DNA from 4 places in the Streptomyces sp. NPDC001709 genome. Region 4 is predicted to be linked to each of the others. Evidence: riboswitches for the same ligand, from Rfam matches in the RefSeq annotation. Region 4 holds a riboswitch; each other region holds the start of a gene.
What was found. Region 4 has a riboswitch for cyclic di-AMP ahead of ACWC0C_RS02505 (transglycosylase family protein). Riboswitches for the same ligand answer to the same signal wherever they lie in the genome.
Positions count from the first base shown of each region.

Region 1: linked by a shared signal. The riboswitch ahead of ACWC0C_RS06770 (M23 family metallopeptidase) and the one ahead of ACWC0C_RS02505 (transglycosylase family protein) in region 4 are both predicted to bind cyclic di-AMP.
Region 2: linked by a shared signal. The riboswitch ahead of ACWC0C_RS31680 (NlpC/P60 family protein) and the one ahead of ACWC0C_RS02505 (transglycosylase family protein) in region 4 are both predicted to bind cyclic di-AMP.
Region 3: linked by a shared signal. The riboswitch ahead of ACWC0C_RS03580 (M23 family metallopeptidase) and the one ahead of ACWC0C_RS02505 (transglycosylase family protein) in region 4 are both predicted to bind cyclic di-AMP.

Region 1 is NZ_JBSFGB010000003.1:364,673-369,635, reverse strand. It holds gene ACWC0C_RS06775 (alpha-galactosidase) at 1-1,393, shown strand, start outside; cyclic di-AMP (ydaO/yuaA leader) riboswitch at 1,703-1,855, shown strand; gene ACWC0C_RS06770 (M23 family metallopeptidase) at 1,859-2,755, shown strand; gene ACWC0C_RS06765 (SGNH/GDSL hydrolase family protein) at 2,923-3,708, shown strand; gene ACWC0C_RS06760 (TetR/AcrR family transcriptional regulator) at 4,106-4,720, opposite strand; gene ACWC0C_RS06755 (Glu/Leu/Phe/Val dehydrogenase dimerization domain-containing protein) at 4,802-4,963, opposite strand, start outside.
Region 2 is NZ_JBSFGB010000025.1:143,647-148,609, reverse strand. It holds gene ACWC0C_RS31690 (M23 family metallopeptidase) at 1-52, shown strand, start outside; gene pcrA (DNA helicase PcrA) at 114-2,606, opposite strand; cyclic di-AMP (ydaO/yuaA leader) riboswitch at 2,827-2,970, shown strand; gene ACWC0C_RS31680 (NlpC/P60 family protein) at 2,994-4,187, shown strand; gene ACWC0C_RS31675 (hypothetical protein) at 4,322-4,531, shown strand; gene ACWC0C_RS31670 (hypothetical protein) at 4,535-4,888, opposite strand.
Region 3 is NZ_JBSFGB010000002.1:153,631-158,593, reverse strand. It holds gene ACWC0C_RS03585 (GntR family transcriptional regulator) at 1-476, opposite strand, end outside; gene ACWC0C_RS03580 (M23 family metallopeptidase) at 676-1,431, opposite strand; cyclic di-AMP (ydaO/yuaA leader) riboswitch at 1,444-1,604, opposite strand; gene ACWC0C_RS03575 (M16 family metallopeptidase) at 1,855-3,243, opposite strand; gene ACWC0C_RS03570 (M16 family metallopeptidase) at 3,240-4,634, opposite strand; gene ACWC0C_RS03565 (DNA gyrase/topoisomerase IV subunit A) at 4,890-4,963, shown strand, end outside.
Region 4 is NZ_JBSFGB010000001.1:505,548-510,510, forward strand. It holds gene ACWC0C_RS02495 (cytochrome P450 family protein) at 1-1,365, shown strand, start outside; gene ACWC0C_RS02500 (transglycosylase family protein) at 1,534-2,643, shown strand; cyclic di-AMP (ydaO/yuaA leader) riboswitch at 2,828-3,001, shown strand; gene ACWC0C_RS02505 (transglycosylase family protein) at 3,006-3,692, shown strand; gene eno (phosphopyruvate hydratase) at 4,054-4,963, shown strand, end outside.

The sequences.
Region 1 (4,963 bases), on a different contig from region 4:
CGCGGTCGCCCAACTCCCGGACGCACGCGTGCAGATCACCGGCGGCGCCGGCTACGACGACTCGGGCCTGCTGCTCCTCCAGCCGGGGGAGTCGTACACCACCCCGGTCTTCGCGGGCCTGTGGAGCGACGGCGGCTTCGGCGGCGCGAGCCGCGCCTGGCACGCCTACCAGCGCGCGTACGTCATCCCGGACGCCGAGCGGGACCGGCCGGTGCTCTTCAACTCCTGGGAGGCGACGAACTTCGACATCTCCGAGGACCAGCAGCTCGCGCTCGCCCGCCGGGCCGCCGGGATCGGGGTCGAGCTGTTCGTGGTGGACGACGGCTGGTTCGGCGCCCGCACCAGCGACCGCGCCGGGCTCGGCGACTGGACCCCGAACCCCGGCCGCTTCCCGCAGGGGCTCAAGCCCCTCGCCGACCAGGTGCACGGCCTGGGGATGCGGTTCGGCATCTGGGTCGAGCCCGAGATGGTCAACCCGGACAGCGACCTGTACCGCGCGCACCCCGACTGGGTGCAGTACCAACCAGGACGGAAGCGGACGGAACTGCGCAATCAGCTCGTCCTCAACCTCGCCCGCGAGGACGTCCAGGAGTACCTCTGGGAGCAGCTGGACACCCTGCTCTCCAGCGCCCCGATCGACTATGTGAAGTGGGACTTCAACCGCTGCTTCACCGACGCCGGCTGGCCCGGTGAGCCATATCCGCAGCGCCTGTGGGTGGACCACGTCCGCGCCCTGTACGCCCTGCTGGACCGGCTCCGCGCGGCTCACCCGGGGGTCGCCTTCGAGTCCTGCTCGGGCGGTGGCGGCCGGATCGACCTGGGTGTGCTCGGTCGCACCGACCAGGTGTGGACCTCCGACAACACCGACCCGCTGGACCGGCTCGCCATCCAGCACGGCTTCAGCCAGATCCACCCGGCCCGGGTCATGGCCGCCTGGGTCACGGACAGCCCGAACACCCAGCTCAACGGCCGGGTCAGCACCCTGCGGTTCCGTTTCGTCAGCGCCATGGCGGGGGTCCTCGGGGTCGGTGGCGACCTCACCGAGTGGACCGGTGAGGAGCTGGCCGAGGCCCGGCAGTGGGTCGAGCTCTACAAAGAGATCCGGACCGTCGTCCAGCACGGCGAGCTGTACCGGCTGCGGCCCCCGGCCGGCGGCCTCAGCGCGGTCCAGTACGTCCGCGGGGAGGAGGCGGTGGTCCTGGCCTGGCTCCAGGCGCAGAGCCACGGCGAGCCGGTCCCGGCGCTGCGTCTGCGCGGACTCGACCCGACGGCATCGTACGAATGCCGCGAAACGGGTGAAGTTCATCGGGGTGCCGTCCTGTTGCACCACGGTCTGCGCACCGGACTCAAGGGCGACCTTGATGCGATGGTTCTCCGGCTGCGCCGCATCTGAGCTTTCTGCCCGAATTGGCGCCTTCGTTGCAACTCGCTGTGGAATGAGGGGTCGTGGTGGAAGAGCGGGTGAGGAGCGTCATATTCATGACCGTGCGTCGCGCGTCATGTTCACGTAATTTTCATGCTGAAAAGGGGAATTGAAAGGTGTCGGCGGGCGGGAATTCACGGAGGGTGATCGTGAATTCCCGCATTCGATCTTCGGGAATCGGAACGGCGGGAACCGGCCGCTTGTTTCCGTGCGTCTTGCTCGCTTACGTTCCCCACCAATCCGGACGGAACGCCGAGTCCTGCCGCCGCCCGGAGTCCCACACTTGACCCGCGTTCGGCAGGAGCGGGGGACCCACCAGGTACGACTGCCTGTCCGGTCTCCGCGACAGGCTAGGGGTGAAGTCGCCACGGCGGCCGGGCCGCTCCAGCCCGAACCCGACAGCTGACCTCGCAGGCGTCGGAGAGGAAATGCGCCATGCCCGCGAAGGGTAAGCACCGACGTCCCAAGCCCCCGCGTTTCTCCCGCTCGATCGCCGTCGCCGGAACCGGTGGCGCCGCCCTGGCCCTCCCCCTCATCGGAACCACCGGAGCCCACGCCGCCACCGGCACGCAGCCCCTTTCCGTAAAAGCCGCGCAGTCCCCTCAGTCACCGGTGAAGAAGGCGGCCGCGCAGGCGAATCCGGGTGTGCACACCTACACGGTGAAGTCCGGCGACTGCCTTTCGGTGATCGCCGACGAACAGCACGTCTCCGGCGGCTGGCACCGCCTCTACGACGACAACCGGCGGGCCGTCGGCGACGACCCGTCGCTCATCCACCCGGGCCTGAAGCTCGCGCTCGACCGGCAGTCGGCGCACACCCACGGCGAGTCCGCGGCCCCGAGCCGGCCGTCGGCCGAGTCGCACTCCTCGGCGTCCCAGGCGGCACCGGCACCCCAGTCCTCCGGTGCCACCACGACCACCACCGGCTTCACCCTCCCGGTGACCGGCGCCGTCGTCGGCACCGGCTACCACGTGGCCGGCAGCATGTGGTCCAGCGGCTACCACACCGGCGTCGACTTCGTCGTACCGACCGGCACCACGGTGAAGTCCGTCGCCGCGGGCACGGTCGTCTCCGCCGGCTGGGGCGGCGCGTACGGCAACCAGGTCGTCATCAGGCTGAACGACGGCTACTACGCGCAGTACGCCCACCTCTCGCAGCTCTCCGTCTCGGCCGGGCAGACCGTGACCGAGGGCCAGCAGATCGGCCTGTCCGGCGCGACCGGCAACGTCACCGGCCCGCACCTGCACTTCGAGATCCGCACCACGCCGAACTACGGCTCGGACGTCGACCCCGTCGGCTACCTCCGCCGGCATGGCGTCCCCGTCGGCTGAGTCACACCGTCAACCCGTCCGGGATCAGCCCTATTCCTGGATTGGCAAATTATTTAAGGGTGTCTCATCTCACCGTTCGTCAACCCCTCCTTACGGTCGCGTAGGTCACATCGGAAGGGGAATCATGGTCCGACGTGGCAGACGATTCGAAGAATGACAACAGATCAGTGATCGGGTCGTACGTGGCGGTGGGGGACAGCTTCACCGAGGGCGTCGGCGACCCCGGGCCCGACGGGGCGTTCGTCGGTTGGGCCGACCGGTTCGCGGTACTGCTCGCCGACCGGCGGCCCGAAGGCGACTTCAAGTACACCAATCTCGCGGTCCGCGGGAAGCTGCTCGACCAGATCGTGCAGGACCAGCTCCCGCAGGCCGTCGAACTGGCCCCGGACCTCGTCTCCTTCTGCGCGGGCGGCAACGACATCATCCGGCCCGGCACCGACCCGGACGAGGTGGCCGAGCGCTTCGAGCGGGCCGTGGCCCGGCTGGCCGAAGCCGCGGGCACGGTGCTGGTGACGACCGGCTTCGACACCCGGGGCGTCCCGGTGCTCAAGCACCTGCGGGGCAAGATCGCCACGTACAACGGCCATGTCCGCGCCATCGCGGACCGGTACGGCTGTCCCGTGCTCGACCTGTGGTCCCTGAAGTCCGTGCAGGACCGCAGGGCCTGGGACAGCGACCGGCTCCACCTCTCGCCCGAGGGGCACACGCGCGTGGCGCTGCGCGCCGGCCAGGCCCTCGGCCTGCCGATCCCGGCCGACCCCGAGCAGCCGTGGCCGCCGCTGCCGCCCCGGGGCACCCTGGACATCCGGCGCGACGACGTCCACTGGGCCCGTGAGTACCTCGTCCCGTGGATCGGCCGCCGCCTGCGCGGCGAGTCCTCCGGCGACCACGTCACGGCGAAGGGCACCCTGTCGCCCGACGACATCAAGATGCGGATCGCCTCGGTGGCCTGACCCCCACCGACGTGCCTCGCACCGTGCGGCCTGCGGTGCGGGGCGCGGTTGTCCGGGGCGGGGCGCCTTGGCCTGGGATGCGGTGCGGGCGGTGGCTCGTCACCGTGGCGCCGGGCCCGCCGGCGCAGCCCGGACAGGCCCTGGGCCCTGTCGTTTGGATCATCCCGGCGTCGCGGGGTCTGGCACGCACATCTGCGGCGTTGTCGTCGGTTGCCAACTCCCCCACGCTCGGCTTCTCCCCCACGCTCGGCTTCGCTCGCGCGGGGGGACCCCCATCGCGGGGGGACCCCCATCGCGTTGGCGCCCTCCTCCGCCTTGCAGCTGCACGCACCAGACCCCGCTCGGGTCGGTTGGAAGGCGCCGTGACCTACAGCCGGCCTGATCCAAACGACAGGCCCTAGCGCTCGGTCAACGCACTGCGCTCCAGGCCCAGTTCGCGGGCCAGCGCGTCGTCGGCCCACTCCTGCGCGCGCGCCCGTGGCACCGCTCCCGGGTACGACGTCAGCTGCACCGCCAGCCCGTCCAGCAGCGCGGTCAGCCGCAGCGCGGCGCCGGCCGGGTCGGCGCAGGCGAACTCGCCCGCCGCCACGCCCTCGGCGATGACCTCGGTGATCGCGGCCTTCCACCGCTGGTCCAGGTCCCGGGTGACCTGCCGTAGGGCGGGCTCGCGCAGCGCCACGGCCCAGCCCTCGATCCACAGCCGCCAGCCCTTGGCCTGTCCGGTCGGCGCGTACCAGCGCACCGCGGCCCGCAGCCGGCGCAGCGCGGACGTCCGCCGGCCCAGCAGCTTGCGCAGATGTGCGAGATCGTCCTCCGCCGCGTAGGTGAACGCCGCCGCGACCAGCTTCTCCTTCGTCGAGAAGTGGTACAGCACCAGCGCGTTGCTCACCCCGAGCACCGCGGCCACGTCGGCGATCCTGACCGCCGCCACGCCCCGCGCCTCGATCTGCCCGATGGCGGCCCGCAGCAGCTCCTCCCGCCGCTCGGCCACGCTCAACCGCACTCTCGCCACGCGGTCACCCTAATCCGTCGTCAAGGGCGGCGCCGAAAGGGCCAGGTCCTCCAGGCTGTTCGAAGAGCGCGTCCGGGGTCGTCACCGGTACCACCCGAAGCGGTCCGCGATCTCCGGCAGCCGGTCGGTCACCACGGCGTGCGCGGCCGCGCGCGGGGTCGTACCGTCGGCGTCCGCACGGTCCAGCACCAGCCCGACCAGGGTGCGCATGGAGCGCCGGATGTGCGCGAACGCCTGCTCGGC
Region 2 (4,963 bases), on a different contig from region 4:
GGCGATAGACCCGCTGCCGTGGCTGCGGAGCCACGGACTGGATCCCACCTGAGCATCCCCGCATCCAGTGGGCCCTCGCCGTTCCGCGAGGGCCCTTGGACGTGCGGCCGGACCTACAGCTTCTCCACCGGCGCGTACCGCAGCAGCAACCGCTTCGGCTTGCCGTCTCCGAAGTCGATCGTCGCCTGGGCCTTGTCCTCCACGCCCGACACCGCGACGACCGTCCCGAGCCCGAACTGGTCGTGGGTGACCCGGTCGCCGACGGCCAGGGACACCACCGGCTTGTCGGTGGCCCGCCGTGTGGCGAACCCGGACGCGCCCGCCGCCGAGGAGCGCGAGCGGGTCGAGGACAGCGAGGCCGCGATCCCGGAGGCCGGGCCCGAGGACACCGGCGCCGCCGCTCCGGTCCGCTTCCACTCCAGATGGGCGGCCGGGATCTCGTCCAGGAAGCGGGAGGGCGGGTTGTACGACGGCTGGCCCCAGGCGCTGCGCATCGCCGACCGCGTGAGGTACAGCCGCTCCCGCGCGCGTGTGATGCCGACGTACGCCAGGCGCCGCTCCTCCTCCAGCTCCTTGGTCTGGCCGAGGGCGCGCATGTGCGGGAAGACGCCGTCCTCCATGCCGGTCAGGAACACGACCGGGAACTCCAGGCCCTTGGCGGTGTGCAGGGTCATCAGTGTGATGACGCCGGAGCCTTCCTCGTCCTCGTCGGGGATCTGGTCGGAGTCGGCGACGAGGGCGACCTGCTCCAGGAAGTCGGCGAGGGTACCCTGCTCGCCTTCGCCACGCTCCTGCTCGAACTCCAGGGCCACGGCCGCGAGTTCCTGGAGGTTCTCGATGCGGGTCTCGTCCTGCGGGTCGGTGGAGGCCTGCAACTCGGCCAGATAGCCGGTGCGTTCGAGCACCGCCTCCAGGACGGTCGCCGCTCCCGCGCCGGACTCGACGATCGTGCGCAGGTCCTCCATCAGCGTGTTGAACCGCTTGACCGCGTTGGTGGAGCGCGCGGCCATGCCGTAGGCCTCGTCCACGCGCTTGAGCGCCTGCGGGAAGCTGATCTTCTCGCGCTGGGCGAGGGCGTCGATCATCGCCTCCGCGCGCTCGCCGATGCCCCGCTTGGGCACGTTGAGGATGCGGCGCAGCGGCACCGAGTCCTCGGGGTTGGCGAGGACGCGCAGGTAGGCCAGGACGTCCCGGACCTCCTTGCGCTCGTAGAAGCGGACACCGCCGACGACCTTGTAGGGCAGGCCGACGCGGATGAAGATCTCCTCGAAGACACGGGACTGGGCGTTGGTCCGGTAGAAGACCGCGACATCGCCGGCCTTGGCCTCGCCCGCGTCGGTGAGACGGTCTATCTCGTCGGCGACGAACTGCGCCTCGTCGTGCTCGGTGTCGGCGACATAGCCGGTGATCTGCGCGCCCGCGCCCGCGTTGGTCCACAGGTTCTTGGGGCGGCGGGACTCGTTGCGCTCGATGACCGCGTTGGCGGCGGACAGGATCGTCTGCGTGGAGCGGTAGTTCTGCTCCAGCAGGATCGTCGTCGCGTTCGGGTAGTCCTCCTCGAACTGGAGGATGTTGCGGATCGTCGCGCCGCGGAAGGCGTAGATCGACTGGTCCGCGTCACCCACCACGCACAGTTCGGCGGGCAGGAGGTCGTCCGCGCCGGGCGGTACGTCGGCGTCCTTGGCGGCACGCTCGCCGGTGCCGACGAGTTCCCGTACGAGCGCGTACTGGGCGTGGTTGGTGTCCTGGTACTCGTCGACGAGGACGTGGCGGAAGCGGCGGCGGTAGTGCTCGGCGACGTCCGGGAAGGCGCGCAGGAGGTTGACCGTCGTCATGATCAGGTCGTCGAAGTCGAGGGCGTTCGCCTCGCGCAGCCGCGACTGGTAGAGGGCGTAGGCCTGGGCGAGGGTCTTCTCGAAGCCGTCCGTGGCCTGGGCGGCGAAGTCCTCCTCGTCGATCAGCTCGTTCTTCAGGTTGCTGATCTTGGCGCTGAACGACTTCGGCGGGAAGCGCTTGGGGTCGAGGTCCAGATCGCGGCAGACCAGGGCCATCAGGCGCTTGCTGTCGGCGGCGTCGTAGATCGAGAACGAGGAAGTGAAGCCGAGCTTCTTGCTCTCCCGGCGCAGGATGCGTACGCACGCGCTGTGGAAGGTCATCACCCACATCGCGTTCGCGCGCGGGCCGACGAGCTGCTCGACGCGCTCCTTCATCTCGCCCGCGGCCTTGTTGGTGAAGGTGATCGCGAGGATCTGGCCCGGGTGCACATTCCGCTCGGCGAGCAGGTGCGCGATGCGGTGGGTGAGCACGCGGGTCTTGCCGGAGCCGGCGCCGGCGACGATGAGCAGCGGGGAGCCGGCGTGCACGACCGCGGCGCGCTGGTTGTCGTTCAGCCCCTCCAGCAGTGCCGCCGAGTCGAGCGCGGGGCGGGACGCGCCGTCGCGGTAGTAGGCGTCCGGGTCCGGCGGCAGGTCGAACTTCCCGCCGAACAGATCGTCCGGAACCGGCTCCGGAGCGTGATCGTCCTCGGGCGGAGGCGGGTGCTCCTCCTCGTGCCCGCGAGGGGTCTGGAGGTCCGCCAGGAAGCTGTCGTCAAAGAGGCTGCTCATCGCTCTCCGAGTCTAGGGCGCCCCACCGACAACCGGTCGCCGTCCCGGGAAGATGGCCGCCGCGGGCGGCGCGGGAATGCCCTTACGCTGCGGAATCGTCCGATGACGGGAACGTGTTCCCGAGCTCAGATCACAAAAATGTATCGGACATATCACGCACCAACCTTCACACTAGTCACACGAGTTGGCTAGGTTGCCGTCAGGCCGCGTGCGCGGCCTCCGCCGAGTCCGGTGTACCCCTCGTGGTGCCCGGAGCCGGGGACCCACCGATCCTGGGGTGAATCGGCCGACTCCCGCCCGGGACGACGCCGTAGGGCAACCCTTCCGAACCGCCGCCCGAACCCGACAGCTAACCCGGTAGGCGGCCCACTGGAAGGAGCGCCTCCCTTGGCGTCGCACCGCAAGCCGCGCCCCGGCGGGACCATCGGGGCGGGCTTCCGCACCCCCGCCCTCGCCACCGCCGCCCTCACCTCCATGGCCGTGTTCTCGCAGAGCGCCGAGGCCGCCCCGGGAACCGATCACACCAAGCCGAGCCTGGAGGAGGTCGAGAAGAAGGTCGACGACCTCTACCGCCAGGCGGAGTCGGCGACCGACAAGTACAACGCGGCCAAAGAGCGCACCGGCAAACAGCGCGGGCGCGTCGACGCCCTGCGCAACGAGGTCGCCCGGCGCACCGAACGCCTCAACAAGGCCCGCGAGGAACTGGGTTCCTTCGCTGCGGCCCAGTACCGCACCGGCGCCTCCGCTCCCGACACGGCCACCTTCCTGCTGGCGAACGACCCGCAGGACTACTTCGACCAGACCCAGCTGATGAGCCGGCTGACGTCGCGGGAGAAGAGCGCGGTCGACGACTACATCGGTGAGCAGGCCACGACCATGAAGAAGCGGCGGGAGGCCGCCGAGAGCCTGCAGACGCTGACCGACTCGCAGCACGACCTGCAGAGCGCCAAGGCCACCGTCCAGAAGAAGCTGGCCTCCGCGCGCGACCTGCTGTCGCAGCTGACGGCCCAGGAGAAGGCTCGGCTGGCCGCCATCGAGCGGGAGAAGCAGCAGGAGGCGGCGCGCAAGGCGGCCGAGCTGGCGAAGCAGCAGGCTCAGCAGCAGGCCGACTCGTCGTCCTCGTCCTCGTCGTCCTCCTCGTCCTCGGGGTCCTCGGGATCCGGGTCCGGTTCGACGGGCTCCGGCTCGACCGGCTCCACGACGTCCGGCTCCGGCTCGTACGACACGAAGGCCGAGAAGGCGATCGCCTTCGCCCGCGCGCAGATCGGCAAGCCGTATGTGTGGGGCGCCACCGGGCCGGACTCCTACGACTGCTCGGGCCTCACCCAGGCCGCCTGGAGGGCTGCCGGCGTCACGCTGCCGCGCACCACGTACGACCAGGTCGACGCGGGCACCACGGTCTCCCTGGCCAATGCGCGGCCGGGCGACCTGGTCTTCTTCTACGACGACATCAGCCATGTCGGCATCTACATAGGCAACGGCATGATGATCCACGCCCCGAAGCCGGGCGCGTACGTCCGCGAGGAGTCGATCTACTACGGCGGAGAGTCGATCATCCACAGCGTGGTCCGACCGGGCTGACCACCGGGTTTCGCGCGCCACCGTTTTCGCGCCCCACGCGCGCGTACCTGCGTTTTCGCGGTCCGCCGTTTTCGCGCTCCACGCGCGCGTGCCCTTCCCGGGCCGGGGCCCTGTGGTTCCCTGGCATCGGGCGCATGCCCGGCATCTCAGGTCTGCGTGCGCGGTGGGCGACGGTGTTCCCGATGGGGATGACGGCGGCGGCGACGCTGTCGGTCGCGAGCGCCGTCGGCGTTGCGTGGCTCAGCCGGGCGGGACGGGTGCTGCTGTGGGCAGCGGTGGCGGTGTGGCTCGTGGTCGCCGCCGACGCGGTGCTCGCGGCCCGCACCGGCGTCAGGGACGGATGAGCGTCAGGTCCACAGCACGGCGATGAAGATGTTCGCCATGGTCAGCAGGCCGACCAGCCCGAACGCGCCCTTGTCGATCTTCTCCTCGTCGCGCTTCACATAGACCAGGCCGAGGATCACGATCAGCAGCGCCAGCTTGACGCCGATCTTGATGGTGTTCACGTGGTGGTCGTCGGCCTGGTTGAGACCGATCAGGGCCACGCCGGTGACCAGCATGGTCAGCGCGCCGTGCAGCATCCCGGGCACGAACCGGGCCGTGCCCTGGCCCATCGCCTTCATCTGGGTGAGGAAACCGCCGAGCAGCGCGGCGATGCCGATGATGTGCAGGCCGACGAAGAGATGGATGAGTACGTCCATGGGGCCGGAGCCTAACGAGGAGGTATGGACCGCCCGTCACCGGGCCCGGCCGCAGTACTCGACGATCACGCGCGG
Region 3 (4,963 bases), on a different contig from region 4:
GCGTACATCCAGGCGATCTTGTGCCGCAGCTGGGTGAGCATCGCGGTCAGCGAGGGGCTGCCGGAGGCCTGGGCGAGCGTCTCGTGGAACCAGCTGCCCAGCGAGCGCAGATCCTCGCTGTTACCCCGCTTGGCCCGCTCCTGGCCCAGCCTCACCAGACCGCGCAGCACCTTCAGGTGCGCCTCCGTGCGCCGCTGGGCGGCCCGGGCGGCCCCGAGCGGCTCCAGGAGCATGCGCATCTCCAGCAGGTCGGCGGCCTCCTGCTCGCTCGGTTCGGCCACGCACGCGCCCGCGTGCCGGCGGGTCACCACGAAGCCCTCGGCCTCCAGGGTGCGCAGGGCCTCGCGGACGGGGACACGCGAGACGCCGTAGCGGCGGGCCAGGACTTCCTCGGTGAGGCGGCCGCCGCGCTCGTAGACACCGGCGACGATGTCGTCCCGGATCGCCGTACACACCGAATGCGCCGGAATACGCATGACCGACCTCCGCCTTAATCCCCGTGAAACGTCGACGATGGACGCGTGTTCCGTGACTCTATTCCAATGAGCCGGAATTTCCGACGGCGGGTCGGAATCCATGGATATTTTTTGGTCAGCGGGTCCGGTGGACGGCGCGGAAAACGACGAAAGCCCCGGCTCGGTGAGCCGGGGCCATGGATGCCGAACGGGCGTCCGGTCAGACGTTCACACCGTGCTTGCGGAGATAGGCGACGGGGTCGACGTCCGAGCCGTAGTCGGGGGTCGTACGGGCCTCGAAGTGCAGGTGCGGGCCGGTGACGTTGCCGGTCGCGCCGGACAGGCCGATCTGCTGGCCCGGGATGACCTGCTGGCCGACCGAGACGCCGATGGACGACAGGTGGCCGTACTGGGTGTACATGCCGTCGGCCATCCGGATCACGATCTGGTTGCCGTACGCGCCGCCCCAGCCGGTGGAGACGACGGTGCCGGAGCCGACCGTGTGGACGGACGTGCCGCTGGCCGCATGGAAGTCGATGCCGGTGTGCGAGCCGGAGGACCACAGGGAACTGCTGGCCTTGTAGCCCGTGGACACGTAGGAGTCGGCTATCGGGGCGACGAACGCGTTCAGGCGCTCACGCTCGGCCGCACGGGCGGCGCGGGCCTTGGCCTCGCGCTCCTGCTTGGCCTTCTCCACCGCCGCCTTGGCCGCGGCCTCCTCGGCCGCCTTCCGCTCCGCGGCCTGCTTCTGCTCGGCGGCCTGCGCGTCGATCTGCTCGCCGATGTCGTCGCCGACGGTGATCACCGGGGTGAGGCCGGTCTGCTCGACGGAGTTCTGGGCGGCGGACGCGGGGGACGCCGCGAGGGTGCCGATGACACCGGTGGTGGCGAGAGCCGCGACGCCGGCCGCCTGAGCGGTGGTGCGCTTGACCCGGCCGGGCTTGCGGTGCTTCCCGGTGGCGCACATGAACGCCATGAAGTGGCTGGTCCTTTCCTTCCCTCTCGCCTACCGGGTTAGCTGACGGGTTCGGAGCAGGAAGGTCTCCTACGGACCCCCTCGCTCGCGCGCGGGCGTCCGATTCACCCCAGGGACGGTGGGTCCCCGGCTCCCCTGGCTCGCGCCGTACGGGGACTCGGCGATGGCTGTCCGGTGCCGCGGGTGCGGCGCACTGCCTACTGACGAACAGCCCGGACGACGCTACGGAAGCCGGCTTTCGAATCCCAAACGGATCCGGGCTTTTGTAGTGCATCCCACAGGGCAGACAGGCAACCTCCCCCTCAAATCGGGCATCTGAGGAAGGGAGTGGAACAGCGTGGGGCCCTGACGGCCTGTAGGTCGTCAGGGCCCCACGCGCGTGTGCGGCCGCCCGGGCGCACCCGGCCGCTACGACGGCTCCCGCTACTCGGCCGCCACGACGGTGACTTCGCCGATGCCGAGCGCCTCGACCGGCGCCTTGATCTGGGAGGCGTCACCGACCAGGACGGTCACCAGGCGGTCCACCGGGAAGGCGTTCACGACGGCCGCCGTGGCCTCCACCGTGCCCGTCGCGGCCAGCTGCTGATAGAGCGTCGCCTGGAAGTCGTCGGGCAGGTGCTGTTCGACCTGGTCGGCCAGCGTGCTCGCGACGGCCGCCGCGGTCTCGTACTTCAGCGGCGCCACCCCGACGAGGTTCTGCACGGCCACGTCCCGCTCGGCGTCGGTCAGACCCTCCGCCGCGAGGGTGCGCAGCACCTTCCACAGGTCGTCCAGCGCGGGGCCGGTGTTGGGGGTGTCCACGGAGCCGCTGATGGCGAGCATCGACGCGCCCGTGCCGTCCGGGGCGGACCTGAGGACCTGGCCGAAGGAGCGCACACCGTAGGTGTAGCCCTTCTCCTCGCGCAGGACGCGGTCCAGGCGCGAGGTGAGGGTGCCGCCGAGGCAGTAGGTGCCGAGCACCTGCGCGGGCCACACGCGGTCGTGCCGGTCGGGGCCGACGCGGCCGATGAGCAGCTGCGTCTGGACGGCGCCGGGCCGGTCCACGATGACCACGCGGCCGCTGTCGTCGGCGGTCACCGGCGGCACGGGCCGCGGCTGGCCCGGGGTGCCGGTCCAGGCGCCCAGGGTGTCGCCGAGCAGCGCGTCCAGGTCGATCCCGGTGAGGTCGCCGACCACGACCGCGGTGCCCGTCGCGGGCCGGACGTGGCGGTCGTAGAAGGCGCGTACGGCGGCGGCGTCGATCTTCTCGACCGTCTCCTCGGTGCCCTGGCGCGGGCGCGACATGCGCGAGGCCGCGGGGAACAGCTCCTTGGAGAGCTCCTTGGCGGCCCGGCGGGAGGGGTTGGCCAACTCGTGCGGGATCTCGTCCAGGCGGTTGCGGACCAGCCGCTCGACCTCGCTCTCGGCGAACGCGGGCGCGCGCAGCGCGTCGGCGAGCAGGCCGAGGCCCTTGGCCAGGCGGGAGGCCGGGACCTCCAGGCTGATCCGGACGCCCGGGTGGTCGGCGTGCGCGTCCAGCGTGGCGCCCGCGCGCTCCAGCTCGGCGGCGAACTCCTCGGCGGAGTGCTTGTCGGTGCCCTCGGAGAAGGCCCGCGCCATGATCGTGGCGACGCCGTCCAGGCCGGCCGGCTCGGCGTCCAGGGGGGCGTCCAGCAGCACCTCGACGGCGACGACCTGCTGGCCGGGGCGGTGGCAGCGCAGCACGGTCAGGCCGTTGTCGAGTGTGCCCCGCTCGGGGGCCGGGAACGCCCACGGCTTGGCCTCGCCGGGCTGCGGCTGGGGGTGGAAGTCCATGGTGGCGAGCTCGGTCACTTGGCCGTCTCCTCGTTCTCGTTGCCGGCCTCTACGGTCGCTTCCTGCTCCGGGTCCTCGGGCACGTCGGCGTCCGGGGCCTTCTCCGGGGACTTCGGTTCGTAGACCAGCACCGCGCGGTTGTCGGGGCGCAGGCGGGCCTGGGCGACCTCCCGGACCTCCTCCGGGGTCACCTCCAGGACGCGCTTCACGGCGGTGAGGGCCAGCTGCGGGTCGCCGAACAGGACGGCGTACCGGCACAGTTCGTCGGCGCGGCCGGCGACCGTGCCCAGCCGGTCCAGCCACTCGCGCTCCAACTGGGCCTGGGCGCGCTCCATTTCCTCGGGCGTGGGGCCCCCCTCGGCGAACCGGGCCAGCTCCTCGTCGATGGCGGTCTCGATGACCGGCACCTCGACGTCACCGGAGGTCTTCACGTCCAGCCAGCCCATCGAGGGCGCGCCGGCCAGGCGCAGCAGTCCGAAGCCGGCCGCGACGGCCGTACGGTCGCGGCGCACCAGCCGGTTGTACAGGCGGGAGGACTCGCCGCCGCCGAGGATGGTCAGGGCCAGGTCGGCGGCGTCGCACGCGCGCGTGCCGTCGTGCGGCAGCCGGTAGGCGGCCATCAGGGCGCGCGCCGGGACCTCCTCGACGACGACCTCGCGCTTCTGCTCGCCGATGACGTCCGGCAGGGTGCCGTCGCGGGGCGCGGGCTTGCCGTCGTGGGACGGGATCGACCCGAAGTACTTCTCGATCCAGGCGAGCGTCTGCCGGGGGTCGATGTCGCCGACCACGGAGAGTACCGCGTTGTTCGGCGCGTAGTAGGTGCGGAAGAACTGGCGGGCGTCCTCCAGGGTGGCCGCGTCCAGGTCCGCCATCGAGCCGATCGGCGTGTGGTGGTAGGGGTGGCCCTGCGGGTACGACAGGCCGGTCAGCTTCTCGAAGGCGGTGCCGTAGGGCACGTTGTCGTAGCGCTGGCGGCGCTCGTTCTTGACGACGTCCCGCTGGTTCTCCATGGACTCGTCGTCCAGGGCGGCCAGCAGCGAGCCCATCCGGTCTGCCTCCAGCCAGAGGGCGAGCTCCAGCTGGTGGGCGGGCATGGTCTCGAAGTAGTTGGTGCGCTCGAAGCTGGTGGTGCCGTTGAGCGAGCCGCCGGCGCCCTGGACGAGCTCGAAGTGACCGTTGCCCTTGACCTGCCCCGAGCCCTGGAACATCAAGTGCTCGAAAAGGTGAGCCAGGCCGGTACGTCCCTTGACTTCGTGGCGGGAGCCGACGTCGTACCAGAGGCAGACCGCCGCCACCGGGGTCAGGTGGTCCTCGGAGAGCACCACGCGCAGACCGTTGGCCAGGCGATGCTCGGTCGCTGTCAGGCCCCCGGAGCCTGCCTCGGCTGTGGTCGTGTGACCCATGGGCATGTACGTCCCTTCGCGAGCGGAGCGGTTGTCGAAACCGCGGTTTCCTGCCGTTCCTGCCACTGTATGCAAACCGTGCGGGGCGTCGGCGAAGTTCCCGCGGGCCGTACGCCCACAGCGGATCCCTTAGCCTGCCCCGGACCGGCCCGTGGCTCCCGGAAGTCCGCCGGGACCGGGTCGCGGTACGGGTTGTCAGTGCCGCGGTCCACAATGGTCGGCGTCAGATCCGTCAATCGCTTCAGCAAGGAGCCGGCAGCGATGGCCCGCCGCAGCACGAAGACCCCGCCGCCAGACGACTCGTACGAGGAGAAGATCCTCGACATCGACGTCGT
Region 4 (4,963 bases):
GCAGCCTCTGCCCGGGGCTCTGCCCACAACTCCGCCGGGGGCTCTGCCCGCAACCCCGCCCGGGGTTCCGTCGCCGGCTCCGCCGAAGGCTCCTCCGTCCATGCCGCCGGTGGCGAGCGTTCCGGCCCCGCGCTCTTCACCTGGGAGTTCGCCACCGACCCCTATCCCGCCTACGCCTGGCTGCGCGAGTACGCCCCGGTGCACCGGACGCGGCTGCCCAGTGGGGTGGAGGCCTGGCTGGTCACCCGGTACGCCGATGCCAAGCAGGCCCTCGCCGACCAGCGGCTGAGCAAGAACCCGGCGCATCACGACGAGCCCGCGCACGCCAAGGGCAAGACCGGCATCCCCGGCGAGCGCAAGGCCGAGTTGATGACGCATCTGCTGAACATCGACCCGCCGGACCACACCCGGCTGCGCCGGCTGGTCAGCAAGGCGTTCACACCGCGCCGGGTCGCCGAGTTCGCGCCCCGCGTGCAGGAGCTGACCGACCGGCTCATCGACGGGTTCGCGGCGAGGGGTTCGGCCGACCTCATCCATGAGTTCGCCTTCCCGCTGCCCATCTACGCCATCTGCGACATGCTCGGCGTCCCGCGCGAGGACCAGGACGACTTCCGGGACTGGGCGGGCATGATGATCCGGCACGGCGGCGGGCCGCGCGGCGGGGTCGCACGGTCGGTCAAGAAGATGCGCGGCTACCTCGCCGAGCTGATCCACAAGAAGCGCGAGGCGCTGCCCGAGCAGCCCGCGCCCGGCGAGGACCTCATCTCCGGCCTCATCCGCGCCTCGGACCACGGAGAGCACCTCACCGAGAACGAGGCCGCCGCGATGGCGTTCATCCTGCTGTTCGCCGGCTTCGAGACGACCGTCAACCTCATCGGCAACGGCACCTACGCCCTGCTCACCCACCCAGGGCAGCGCCGGCGGCTCCAGGACTCCCTGGCGCGGCGGGAAAGGGACCTGCTGGAGACCGGAGTCGAGGAACTCCTGCGCTACGACGGCCCGGTGGAGCTGGCCACCTGGCGGTTCGCCACCGAGCCGCTGACCATCGGCGGGCAGGACATCGCGCCCGGGGACCCGGTGCTCGTGGTGCTCGCGGCGGCCGACCGGGACCCGGAGCGGTTCGCCGGCCCGGACGTGCTGGACCTCGCCCGCCGCGACAACCAGCACCTCGGTTACGGCCACGGCATCCACTACTGCCTCGGCGCCCCGCTCGCCCGGCTGGAGGGCCAGACCGCGCTCGCCACCCTGCTCACCCGCCTGCCCGACCTGCGGCTCGCCGTCGATCCGGCCGAGTTGCGCTGGCGCGGCGGGCTCATCATGCGGGGCCTGCGCACCCTGCCGGTGGAGTTCACGCCCACCGCCTGAGCACACTCCTCCCGGGAAAAGTGACGCGCGTTCAACTATGTGATCTTCACGTGATCTGCGCGGCATTAACTTGTGACAAGTGATCGTCTGCCGATACGTTCACCCATCAGTGTGGCGAGGGGCAGAACTTCGCCGCGCCGGTCCTGCTGTCGCACGAAAGGCTTCCGCATGCTCTCCGGGAACGGTCGTCACCGTCGCCCCCGTCAGGCTCCGGCCCTCCTCGTCGCGGCCGGAGTGACCGGCTCCGCCATCGCGATTCCGCTGCTCGGCGCCGCGAGCGCCAACGCGGCCGACGGGACCACGTGGGACAAGGTCGCCGAGTGCGAGAGCGGCGGTTCGTGGAGCGCGGACACCGGAAACGGTTATTACGGCGGCCTGCAGATCTCGCAGGTCGACTGGGACAAGTACGGCGGAACGCAGTACGCCGAGAGCGCCGACCAGGCCAGCCGCTCCCAGCAGATAGCGGTTGCCGAGAAGATCCTCGCCGACCAGGGCACCAAGCCGTGGGCCATGTGCGCGCTGACCGCCGGGCTGACCTCCCACTCGGGTTCGGTCGACGTCGACACCGGCGTCGGCGGACCGGGTGGCTCCGGCGACACCGGCGGGTCGAGTGACACCTCCGGCACGTCCGGCAGCTCCGATTCATCCGGTCTGCCGGATTCGTCCTCGTCCGGCACCGATACCGGCTCCGACGCCGGCTCCAGCTCCGGTTCCAACTCCGGCTCCGGCTCGGACTCCTCCGTCCCGGATCCCTCCGGCTCCGCCTCGGACTCGAGCGCCACGCCGACCCCGAGCCCGAGCGAGGACGCCTCCAAGACTCCGGACAAGTCGGGCGGCCCCACCGATACCAGCACCCCCAAGTCCGACAAGACTGACAAGTCCGACTCGACCGGCAGTGGAGGCTCGCAGGGGAGCGACGGTTCCCCCACGGCGACTCCCGGCATCGATGATTCGGACAATTCCCGGCAGAGCGCCGGTTCTTGGAGCCTGGTCGACACCGGCGCGCTCAGCAGTGGCGGACGTCACCGTGGTGAGAGCGCGGATGAAAGCGTGCCAAACGGTCAGAACGCCGTACCTTCCGGCCGTCACGCCGACCGCGATCCGGGCACCTACACCGTCCGCGAGGGCGACTCCCTGGCCTCCATCGCCGACTCCCTTGGCGTCGACGGCGGGTGGCACGCCCTCTATGACGGCAACAAGAAGGTCATCGGCGCCGACCCGAACCACATCACCGCCGGTCAGACCCTGAAAGTCGGGGGCGAAAAGGACGCCCGATAGCGGCAGTTGACGCCCCCTTTCGCGGCTGATTGTCCGGTTTGGCGAAAGTGTGGGATGAGTCTCAGAAGCCCTGATCGTCTTTGAAATTCCGTCGATCGCATGTCTACGGTCAGGACCGCTCGTCACCACGAGCCCCGGCACTCGCAACGCCGAATCCTGCCAGCGGGTTGCCCGGGAACAGTCGTCGCGTCAAGCGCCGTAGGCAGGAGCGGGGGACCCAAGGTAAGCGCCGGGCCCAGCGGTTGACGCTGGAACCGGCTAGGGGTGAAGCCGCGCCTCGCGAGAGCGAGCGTGCGGCCGGGCAACTCAACCGGCCCGAACCCGACAGCTCACCTCGCAGGCGTCGGTGAGGGGATCGATCCATGCTGTTTTCCGGCAAGGGCAAGCACCGTCGTCCGTCCAAGGCCACCCGCGCCATCGCTCTCGCCGGTGTGACCGGCGCCGCCGTCGCCGCCCCGCTGATGGCGGCCGGCAACGCCTCCGCCGCCACCGCCTCCGAGTGGGACACGGTCGCCCAGTGCGAGTCGGGCGGCAACTGGTCCATCAACACCGGCAACGGCTTCTACGGCGGTCTGCAGTTCTCCGCCTCGACCTGGGCCGCGTACGGCGGCACCGCGTACGCCGCGCAGGCCAACCAGGCCACCAAGGCCCAGCAGATAGCCGTCGCCGAGAAGGTCCTCGCCTCGCAGGGCAAGGGCGCCTGGCCGGTCTGCGGCACGGGCCTGTCCTCCGCCGCCTACAACGGCGCGGCCCCGAGCACCAGCTCCTCGAAGAGCCCCAGCACCACCACCCGCTCCACCGACCAGCAGGCCGCCACCCGCTCCGCCGAGCGCACGGCCCCGAAGGCGAGCAAGACCGTCACGACCCCGACCGGCAAGAAGGTCAAGAAGGGTGACGGCGAGTACAAGGTCGTCACGGGTGACACCCTCAGCTCCATCGCCGAGAAGCACCACGTCGCCGGCGGCTGGCAGCAGCTGTTCAAGCTGAACAAGGACATCGTCGAGGACGCGAACCTCATCTACCCGGGCCAGCAGCTGCACCTGAAGTAAGCGACAGCTGCCCTTCGGGTCCGCCCCCCGTCCCCACGGGCTCCCCGCCCCGGCGCGTGTTCCCCCGTACGCGCCGGGGCGGGGTTTTTTACTGCACCCCTTGTCCGCGCCTCTTGTCCGTGCCCCTCTGCCGTACCCCTCTTCTGCGCCCCTTTTCCGTGCGCTTTCCCCACTCTTCACCTCGGCCTCACCCGGAGGCCCCTTTGTTCCGTGGGTGAACAATGGGTACCGTCTGCGTGTCCTCCCCGTCCACGGGGCGGTCGGTCGGTGGCCGACGCCCCCGGGACGGTTAGGCTCTAGTCGCAAGGCACAGCCGTAAGGCACACGCCCCGCACTTCCAGCGTCACATCCCAAGAAGGAGATGCTCGTGCCGTCCATCGACGTCGTCGTAGCCCGGGAAATCCTGGACTCCCGAGGCAACCCCACGGTCGAGGTCGAGGTCGGCCTCGACGACGGCAGCACGGGTCGTGCCGCCGTCCCGTCCGGCGCCTCGACCGGCGCCTTCGAGGCCATCGAGCTGCGCGACGGTGACCCCAACCGTTACCAGGGCAAGGGCGTCGAGAAGGCCGTCCTCGCGGTCATCGAGCAGATCGGCCCGGAGCTGGTCGGCTACGACGCCACCGAGCAGCGCCTGATCGACCAGGCCATGTTCGACCTGGACGCCACCGACAACAAGGGCTCCCTCGGCGCCAACGCCATCCTCGGCGTCTCCCTCGCCGTCGCCCACGCCGCCTCCGAGGCCAGCGACCTCCCGCTCTTCCGCTACCTGGGCGGCCCGAACGCGCACCTGCTGCCGGTGCCGATGATGAACATCCTCAACGGCGGCTCGCACGCGGACTCCAACGTGGACATCCAGGAGTTCATGATCGCCCCGATCGGCGCGGAGTCCTTCTCCGAGGCCCTGCGCTGGGGCACCGAGGTCTACCACACCCTCAAGAAGGTGCTGAAGGCCAAGGGCCTGTCCACCGGCCTCGGTGACGAGGGCGGCTTCGCCCCGAACCTCGGCTCCAACCGCGAGGCCCTCGACCTCATCATCGAGGCCATCAAGGAGGCCGGCTACGCCCCCGGCCAGCAGATCGCCCTCGCGCTCGACGTCGCCGCCTCCGAGTTCTACAAGGACGGCAAGTACCTCTTCGAGGGCAAGGAGCGCTCCGCCGCCGAGATGACGGAGTACTACGAGGAGCTCGTCGCGGCCTACCCGCTCGTCTCCATCGAGGACCCGCTGTTCGAGGACGACTGGGCCGGCTGGAAGGTCATCACCGACAAGCTCG